DNA from 4 places in the Parabacteroides sp. AF21-43 genome. Region 4 is predicted to be linked to each of the others. Evidence: riboswitches for the same ligand, from Rfam matches in the RefSeq annotation. Region 4 holds a riboswitch; each other region holds the start of a gene.
What was found. Region 4 has a riboswitch for cobalamin ahead of DWX84_RS08160 (Ig-like domain-containing protein). Riboswitches for the same ligand answer to the same signal wherever they lie in the genome.

Region 1 (2,205 bases), on a different contig from region 4:
TTGTTATATAAATTAACAGAACCGGGAAGCCCCCGCTCCGAATCAAAATAGTACGCCTTAAAGGAAAGTTCGCCTCCCCTTCCAAAATCGCCGAATAGATTACCTTCCAAATGGTAAGCATGGATATCGCTATTTCTACGCTTCTCTCTCGTCTCCAATTCCCCATTAATCAATGTATAGGGATATTGCCCATCCGCACGCACGAAATCACCATGTAAGGATGCGCTCCAACGCTTTCCTAATTTTTGATCATAATGCAGCACGGGATTAAAAAGCCCGAAGGAACCTCCCTTAACCTTAAGATAAGTATGAAACGATTTGTCTTTAAACGTGGGCTTTCCGGTTTGTATATTCAAGGCTCCTGCCGAGGCATACACCCTTGCCGTTTGGAAGATGTCATCCGATTGTCCGATCGATAAGGAAACCATCTCCACGTTATCCAACGAGAAACGGCTGATATCGACTTGCCCGCTTTGCGCATCCGTAATCGTCACCCCATCGTAACTGACGGCGGTATGCTTCGCTCCCAAGCTACGTACCGAGACCGTTTTCAATCCTCCGATCCCCCCATAATCCTGTACTGTAACTCCCGAGAAGCGTTTCACGGCCTCGGATAGGTCTTGTACTCCCAAGCGATCGATTCCCGCCCGGTCCATAATTTGCAAAGGCGTACCTTCACGGGTGACCGACGGACGTACCTTCTCCACTACTTCCACCCCGGAAAGCTCGTGATAGGCCGTCGTATCGATCTGTTGACCGAAAGCGACACCCAAAGAAAATAACCATACGCTAAAAACGCACAGACATCTTATAAGATATAAATCTCGCATAATAATTCTTAGGTTTACCAACGTCTTCACCCGAAACGTCGCATAACAAAATCATGGCAGGTTTTCTGGCTCGTCCACCCTCTGTCGGCTACCTTCCCGCCTATCCGATAGGCAGTGGCAACAAGATTTGCCGGGGCTCCAAGGACTTACAGCTACGGGTACAGCTCCGGACTCGCACCGGATTCCCTTTTACTGATTATTATCGGAATCGATAACATCTACACCTTGATTGGCCGCAAAGATACATGTTTACTTTTTGATTAGCAACAAAAAAGCCCCCCGGCGAATCACTTCGGCGGAAGGCTAGGGAGTTTACACTTTTCTAAACATTACTAACAACAAAATATTTATTCTATGTATAAAAGAATAATATCATTAACTGTGCGGTCAACACACGCAAAAACATGGTCAATGGATAAACCGTCGCATATCCAACCGCCGGCGCATCATTTCCTGCCGCCATATTGGAATAGGCTAACGCAGGAGGATCGGTCGTACTTCCCGCAATCAATCCCATCAACGTAAAATAATTCAGTTTATAAAAATACCTTCCCACACAACCGATAATCAGTAGAGGCAATAACGTTATTATAAAACCATAACCGATCCAAGCTACACCACCCTTATTGACTATCGTATCGACAAAACCTTCACCCGCACTCAATCCCACGCAGGCGAGAAACAAGGTGATTCCTAATTCCCTCAATAGTAAATTAGAACTTTGCGTGGTATAAGTAACCAATTTATAACGATAACCGAACCGGCTTATCAATATCGCAACGATCAACGGACCTCCCGCTAATCCTAATTTCACCGGTTGAGGAATACCCGGAAAACTAATAGGAAGACTTCCCACGATAATACCCAAAACTATACCAACAAAAATAGTCACCAAATTAGGTTCATTCAAGCGTTTCATTGAATTACCCAGCGTCTCGGCAACTTTCTCCACCGCCAATTCACTACCGACCACTGTCACCCGGTCGCCTATTTGCAAGACCAGATTAGGAGTAGCTACCAACTCCAGCCCCGCACGATTGATCCGAGTCACGTTAATTCCATGTAAACGGCGTAACTGCAAAGCCCCTAATTGCTTACCGTTGATTTCAGACCGGGTAACCAAAATACGCCGGCTGATAAACTGGCTTTCCGCCGGAATCCATTGCTTACGATCCATCTGTATTTCTTGACCGATAAAAGTCTTTATCGCCTCCACGTCATGCTCTGCGGTAATAACAAAAATCTTATCATCCCCATTCAATACCGTGTTCCCCGCCACGATCTCTATCCGATTCGTATCGTTACGTAAAATACGGGAAATAACAAATTCACGGTGTTCCAACAATTTAGATAGCTCACTTACGCTACGACCAAA
Region 2 (2,205 bases), on a different contig from region 4:
TGGGGCCTTCTTTTACACGGTCGTTGATAAAGGTCGCCAGTCCGCTGGCCTGTAATTTTACTTTCCCTAACCGGAGCGCCGTGGCGACCGAAAGGAGGTTGGTGAAGCGTTCCGGGTAAACGAATCCGTACATATCGGCGTTCATCTTGTTCCATTGCAAGTCGTAAGAGGCGGATACATCCCAGTTTGAGAGGATGGAATAGACATTCGCGGAGGATAGGTAAATCTCTCGTTGCTTATACAGGTTATCTACATGAATCAGCTTGTCGTCGTTATTCACATAATGCGTACGGTAGAATGCATATTTCGCGTTCACCTGTGTCTTGAATTTGCTATTGATTTCTTTGATATAGGAGCCTTGCATGAAAGAGTTCGTATCCCATACCCGTTCACCACGTCTCCATACGTTGTTTACGATGGCTCCCGGGATTCCTCGTTCGGAATTGTAGTTGTAGAACTTAAGATTCCAAGTACCGTCGCTCATCTTGCCATAAAGTCCGGCCTCTAGGCGGGTGGCGTTGATATCCCCGTTTTCCCGGACGGCGGTCGTATCGTAAGCGATCTCTCCGGCAGGGTTGATACGGCGGTAACGGAATTTGTATTTACCGCTTCCGCTTAACCATTCGGCGCTGAAAGAGGTGGCTACGTTTTCTGATATCTTATATTCGAACAGCGCCGAGGGGTTGATAACATCGAAAGAACCGACTTTCATCGTGGCACGGATATTCGTTGTTTTTCCATCTTCGAAACGAGGACGACGAGAACGCAGATAAAGCGTACCGGCCGCGCCGAAATCTTTCGCGGATTGGAAGATATCGCTCTTCTGGCCATTGTATAAAGAAATCTCCTCGATATTGTCCAAAGAATACATCCCGAGGTCTACTTGTCCGTTTTGTGCGTTGCTTAATTCGATGCCGTCGTAGAAAACACCCATGTGGTTCGTTCCCATACTTCGGATATTTACGGTCTTGATACCTCCTACGCCCCCATAGTCTTTCAATTGGACACCCGAGAAGTAGCGTAAAGCATCTGCTACCGTGTGACTGTTCAAATTTTGTAATTCTTTCCCCGATAGTTTTTGGGAAGGAATTACCTCTTTAAAGCTGAAACTCCGGGCCGTGACCGTAACTTCGTCCAAGTGCTGGATAGAGTCGAGTTTGCTTTGTCCATGGGACATACCTATCGCCAGCATCGATAATACGCAAGCAAGGTATCCCTTTCTAGCAAAGGATAACACCATTATTTAAAACCTGTTTAGAAAATGATTCGTACCAAGCCGCTCTGTCCTCGCGAGCGACTTCTCCCTAACTGGCAGGTCTTCTGACTGACTCCCATCCCGAAAGCCTTCCCGGCTATATTCTTATATACCAGTGGCGAAAGTGTTTCCAGAATGTTTGAAATAGAGCTTCACAGCAACGGGACTGTTCAGGAATTACACCTGATTCCCTTTTAATCCGTAACCCCGGTTGGGCGAAACGGAACCAATTCGGGACAAAGGTATGAAATCTTGTTAATATCCGGGCTATAATTGGAGAATTTCCTTAAATGAAAGGGTTGTACTTGTATTTCACGACTTCCTTTTTATTTAAAGACGCTTGTACGTCGATCAGCCGTTGGTTGCTGCTTCCCCGGAATAAAAGGCTCTCATCCCGAAGGGTTTGTTTGTAGCGGCCATCTACCAATACGTCGATATAGGACAACAAGGCGGCTTGTGCCGGATTCTTTATCAGGTCCTCGAATTTATATCCTGTGTAGCACCAGATCGTCTTTTGGCTTTTTTCCTTGATTGCCTTGGCTACCTCGGTGAAACCTTCCGGCTGGAACATAGGGTCTCCGCCGCTGAAGGTGACGTTGGCGAATTCGTCGGCCAATACTTTATCCACGATCTCTTCCGTTCTTACTTTCTTCCCTTTATGGATATCCCATGATTCGGGGTTGTGGCAGCCCGGGCATTTGTTCGGGCAACCCGCCGCATAGATGGCGGTCCGGAATCCCGGACCGTCTACGGTGGTATCTTCGATGATATCTATGATAGACAACATGGTAATTGAAAATTAGTTGTGGGTGACACGGTCGTTTAGCTCGGATAGCTTGGCGTTGTTCCAACGGTCGGTGGTTCCTACCAGATAGCCGGTGATGCGTTGAAGTTTGTCCAAGTGTTTGCTGCCGCATTTCGGGCAGGCTTCCAGATTAGGGGTGGAGTTC
Region 3 (2,205 bases), on a different contig from region 4:
TGCGGCGGTCGCTACGACTTCTTGAATATTGAATGTCGTATCGGCGAAATTCGTGTACTCATTCTTGTGTTGTGCCTGCATCGTACTGATACATAAGGCTGTCAACGGTAAGATTGTCAAAACTCTTTTCATATATTTAGCATTATAACTGTTTATTGTATGCATGTGAAATCCCTTTCGAAAGAAATTCCATTTTCCTTCGAATGAAAATTTAGTTTCTTTCGGAAGGAATTACTTTTTCTTCCGAAAGGAATAAAACATAGATTTGGAGAACTTTTTTAGTCCTTCTCTACCGCATAAGCTTTCTTCTTATCAACGATATCGATCATCTTATGTTTAGCCATGAAACGGGCATGTTCGATGAAGATCTTCTGAATATCCGGATTCTGTCCCAGACCTTCCATAAATACGCTTACCTCGTAGCCTTTCTTTTCCAGTTCCTCTTTCCAATCACCGGCGATATCGTTTTTCGCATGGTCTCCGGCGACAAACATAAATGGCATCAACAAGACTTTCTTCGTTCCATTGGCCTTTACTTGGGCTACCATCGTATCAAAAGTAGGATAGCCCTCGATGGTTCCTACGGAATAATCCTTGAATCCCTTCTCCTTCAACATATAATCCAACATGGCATATTGAGCCGTCGCCGGAGTATAAGTGCCATGGCCTACCAATAAAGTAGCGCCTTCTTTCGCCCCATTTTTTGTGATAGCGACGATTACCGCCTCATAATCCTCCGGTGTATACAATAAAGGATTACCGATACGAATCTCCTTGAAAGAAGATTTCATGGTGGCAACATCCTTACGTAAGGATTCCATCTCGATACCTTCGATTATATTCGTGGATTGGATCAAGACATGTGTATAACCATCAGTCTTTAATTTTTCCAAGGCCTCGATCGGGTTCAGTTTCTCTACGCCACGAGCTTTTAAGCGGCGCATTACAATGCGAGAAGTCCATGCCTCACGCAACTCAACATCTTTGAAAGCTTCTTTCGCTTTTTGATTGATCGCGTCGATTGTCAAGGCACGGGTATCATCATGGGTTGTTCCAAAATGTACCATCAATAAAGCGGCCTTATCGCCCGGTTGTAAAGAGGCGAATAAATCGGATGCTACAAAATTCTCGCCATCGTGCGCACGACAAACTAGGCTGATGACCAGCAAGAAGAAAGATAGTAAGTGTTTCCTCATCATATGAATATATTAATAATTAGATTACATATCAATCCCACGGAGACAACGTATTATTACGTCTCCAACATCTTTTAGATATAGGTGATATTTCTATCCTCTTAATTACTCCTGACCCCGGGAGGAATTAATCATTACTTCGCTTGGCAGGTTTCCTGACTGGCTCGGAAAGCAACCTTCCCATCTTTCTTAAGACAGTGGCATAGCAGAACGCTTTCCTTTTCAAGAGCTTCACAGTAGCGGGCACTGTTCCGGATTCTAACCGGATTCCCTTTTATAGAGTTGTCGGTAGACAAACTCTATCACCTAAGCGGTCGCAAATTTATATAAATAATCCCGAAAAGTAACAACATCTTTCAAAGAATCCCTGTTCCAATAGCATCTTTTTTGTTTAACATCAAATAAATAGATATGGAATGGATAACTAATTTACTTCAACATTATCCGGAGCTAGCTATTTTCATAACCTTAGCTCTCGGTTTCTGGATTGGCAAGTTTAAGATAAAGAAGTTCACGCTGGGAACGGTTACCAGCGTATTATTGGTCGGTGTATTGATCGGGCAATTAAAAATCGATATAAGCGGACCGTTAAAGTCCGTCTTTTTCTTGATGTTCCTCTTCGCTGTAGGATATAGCGTTGGGCCACAGTTCTTCCGGGGATTGAAAAAGGAAGGTCTTCCTCAAATGCTTTTCGCCGCCGTCATGTGTATATTTTGTTTGATCGCTCCTTTTTTGTTAGCGAAACTTATGGGATATAACGCAGGCGAGGCCGCAGGATTATTGGCGGGCTCCCAGACGATGTCGGCAGTATTAGGAGTTGCCGAAGATACGATCGGACAGATGAATATTAGCGATACGGATAAAAGTGCTATGGTAAATGTAATGCCCGTGGCCTATGCGGTAACTTATATTTTCGGTACGGCAGGATCCGCATGGTTAGTGAGTGATATCGGGCCACGTCTTTTAGGAGGACTCGACTACGTGAAAAAAGCGTGTAAAGAGCTAGAGG
Region 4 (2,205 bases):
CCCCGGGCTGAGTTCCTTCTGATGTATTCATATTTCCATTCCAGCTCCACGCATCCCAACAACCATCCGTCAATACACGGCTTGTCGCACCTAAACCAGAATAGCTAAAATTAGAGGTTTGGCTACTTCTCACAAAATAACTCCAATAGCCATAATACCAACCGGCTTGCCAATGAATGCCATTGCTACAACTCCAATAGTCATAGTCATAAGATGGATATCCATATCTTTCCGCATTTATCGGGTGATAAATAACTCCTGTTTGAACCCCTTGCCGAATGGCGGCCGCAACATCCTCTGCCGGATGCTCTGGATGAGAAGTTTGCCCCAACAGCGGATTTGTGATAGGAGGTTCAAATTTAAACGCATTTTTAGGCTCAGACTTCGCTCCCTCTAGATCATAAGAAATATTAAGTCTACTTTCACCATACCCGATTCCATCGATCGTATATCCCATCCAGCCAGTGTATTGGGTGAGCAATACCAATCGAGGATCTGCTTGAGCAATCGCCACGATCATATCATGTCCGGTTGCCTCGCCATCCCAGCGATATCCCCAAACCATGGCATCCGGGCGATTCCCATCATGCCATTCAATCACTAAAGCGGCTTTATTGCTACCGTTACCAACCCAATATTGGATGTCATCGAAAGTAAAACTGGCATCAGCTCTTAACTGAGACTCCTGCTTTGTTGAGATATTCCTTGCGGAAGGATGCGGTTGACCTTGGACCAATACTTGCGCATAGGCTCCAACTACGTAAAAAGCCATTACAAAGAAAAAAGATAAAAACTTTCTCATAAGCATAATATTAATGTAAAACTCCAAAAAACAAATACACTGAATGATATAAAAAGACATGGCTTTAACAGGTTAACACAAAATAAATTACCCATAGTTCCCCACGAACTACGGCATAACTTACCCTATCAAAATTACCTCTTTAGAGCAATGTTCTCTGTATTCCATATTTGAATCATACGCTAAACCCCGGTAGCGTAAAATTGCGGCGGTTATCCGGCATTGGCAGGTCTTCTGACTTACTCCACTTTAGAACTTCCTTCCCGTTCCTTCCGGAAACAGTGGCAATGAGTTGATGTCTAAAGCTTTTTTGGAGCTTACAGCAGCGGGACTGTCCAGGTTTCTCACCTGATTCCCTTTTAATCGCCGTACCTGAATAGGGTAGGCGAACCAATACGATGGCAAATTTATAAAAAAACAATTCAAAATATACACAATTTTATCAAAACCTTTATTCCCTCAACCATCGCTGGCCATTCGTGGGTATTCGCAACCCTCAAAATACATATTTGTAGGTATTGCCGAGACTAATAAGATATCGGATATTTGTCTTCGTTATTAAACTATAAAAACAAATAGAAATGAAGACTATAGGAATATTCTACGGCTCGTCTACAGGAACGACGGAAGGGATTGCGAAACGTATCGCAGAGAAGCTGGGTGTGGAAGACAAAGATATTCATGACGTATCTAACGCTTCTCCCGCTGATGTAGCGCCTTATGAAATCTTGTTATTGGGCTGTTCCACTTGGGGCGCCGGAGATTTGCAAGATGATTGGGATAGTTATCTAGGGAAGCTGAAAAAGCTGGACTTAAGTGAGAAAACCGTCGCATTATTCGGTTGCGGAGACTCAGCCTCTTTTAGCGACACTTTCTGTGACGCCATCGGTACGATCTATTCCGACCTGCGAAATACAGGTTGCAAGTTCATCGGCGCTGTAGATGCCTCGGGATATTCATTTGACAGTTCCACCGCCTGCATAAACGGTATGTTCGTCGGACTTCCTCTGGATGAAATGAATGAAGACGATCAAACAGAAGGGCGGATCGACCAGTGGTTGGCATCTATAAGGAAAGAAGGAATTGAATAGACGCACACTTTTACATACATAACTGTTTAACCTTAATATTACAACGTTTGCGTATTCAACTTGATTGGTTTAGATTTATGAAGAGGTATGTGGGTCAAACATACCTCTTTCTTTTCATCTCAGTTTCCTGAATTGTTTCTTTATCCAAAAATAATAGCCGGTTATCGCGAAGATCGTCCCCAACAAGGAAACTAAGCAAGTCAATATACGGGTAGTCATTCCCCCCCACGAGCCGACGTGTACGGAATAAATCCATCCTCTTATCTTCCCCGATTTTGGGAGATCTTTATATAATTGGACTTCCGTAATCTC

Region 1: another riboswitch for cobalamin. It lies ahead of DWX84_RS10320 (TonB-dependent siderophore receptor); the one in region 4 lies ahead of DWX84_RS08160 (Ig-like domain-containing protein).
Region 2: another riboswitch for cobalamin. It lies ahead of DWX84_RS20030 (TonB-dependent receptor); the one in region 4 lies ahead of DWX84_RS08160 (Ig-like domain-containing protein).
Region 3: another riboswitch for cobalamin. It lies ahead of DWX84_RS03330 (sirohydrochlorin cobaltochelatase); the one in region 4 lies ahead of DWX84_RS08160 (Ig-like domain-containing protein).

The regions. Positions count from the first base shown of each region.
Region 1 is NZ_QTMG01000012.1:9,612-11,816, reverse strand. Features, by position in the region: gene DWX84_RS10320 (TonB-dependent siderophore receptor) at 1-830, opposite strand, end outside; cobalamin riboswitch at 868-1,073, opposite strand; gene DWX84_RS10315 (putative transporter) at 1,183-2,205, opposite strand, start outside.
Region 2 is NZ_QTMG01000041.1:12,499-14,703, forward strand. Features, by position in the region: gene DWX84_RS20030 (TonB-dependent receptor) at 1-1,240, opposite strand, end outside; cobalamin riboswitch at 1,293-1,501, opposite strand; gene nrdG (anaerobic ribonucleoside-triphosphate reductase activating protein) at 1,542-2,042, opposite strand; gene DWX84_RS20040 (anaerobic ribonucleoside triphosphate reductase) at 2,055-2,205, opposite strand, start outside.
Region 3 is NZ_QTMG01000003.1:46,804-49,008, reverse strand. Features, by position in the region: gene DWX84_RS03335 (TonB-dependent siderophore receptor) at 1-132, opposite strand, end outside; gene DWX84_RS03330 (sirohydrochlorin cobaltochelatase) at 279-1,196, opposite strand; cobalamin riboswitch at 1,324-1,521, opposite strand; gene aspT (aspartate-alanine antiporter) at 1,608-2,205, shown strand, end outside.
Region 4 is NZ_QTMG01000008.1:145,480-147,684, reverse strand. Features, by position in the region: gene DWX84_RS08160 (Ig-like domain-containing protein) at 1-802, opposite strand, end outside; cobalamin riboswitch at 1,009-1,212, opposite strand; gene fldA (flavodoxin FldA) at 1,384-1,893, shown strand; gene DWX84_RS08150 (PepSY domain-containing protein) at 2,008-2,205, opposite strand, start outside.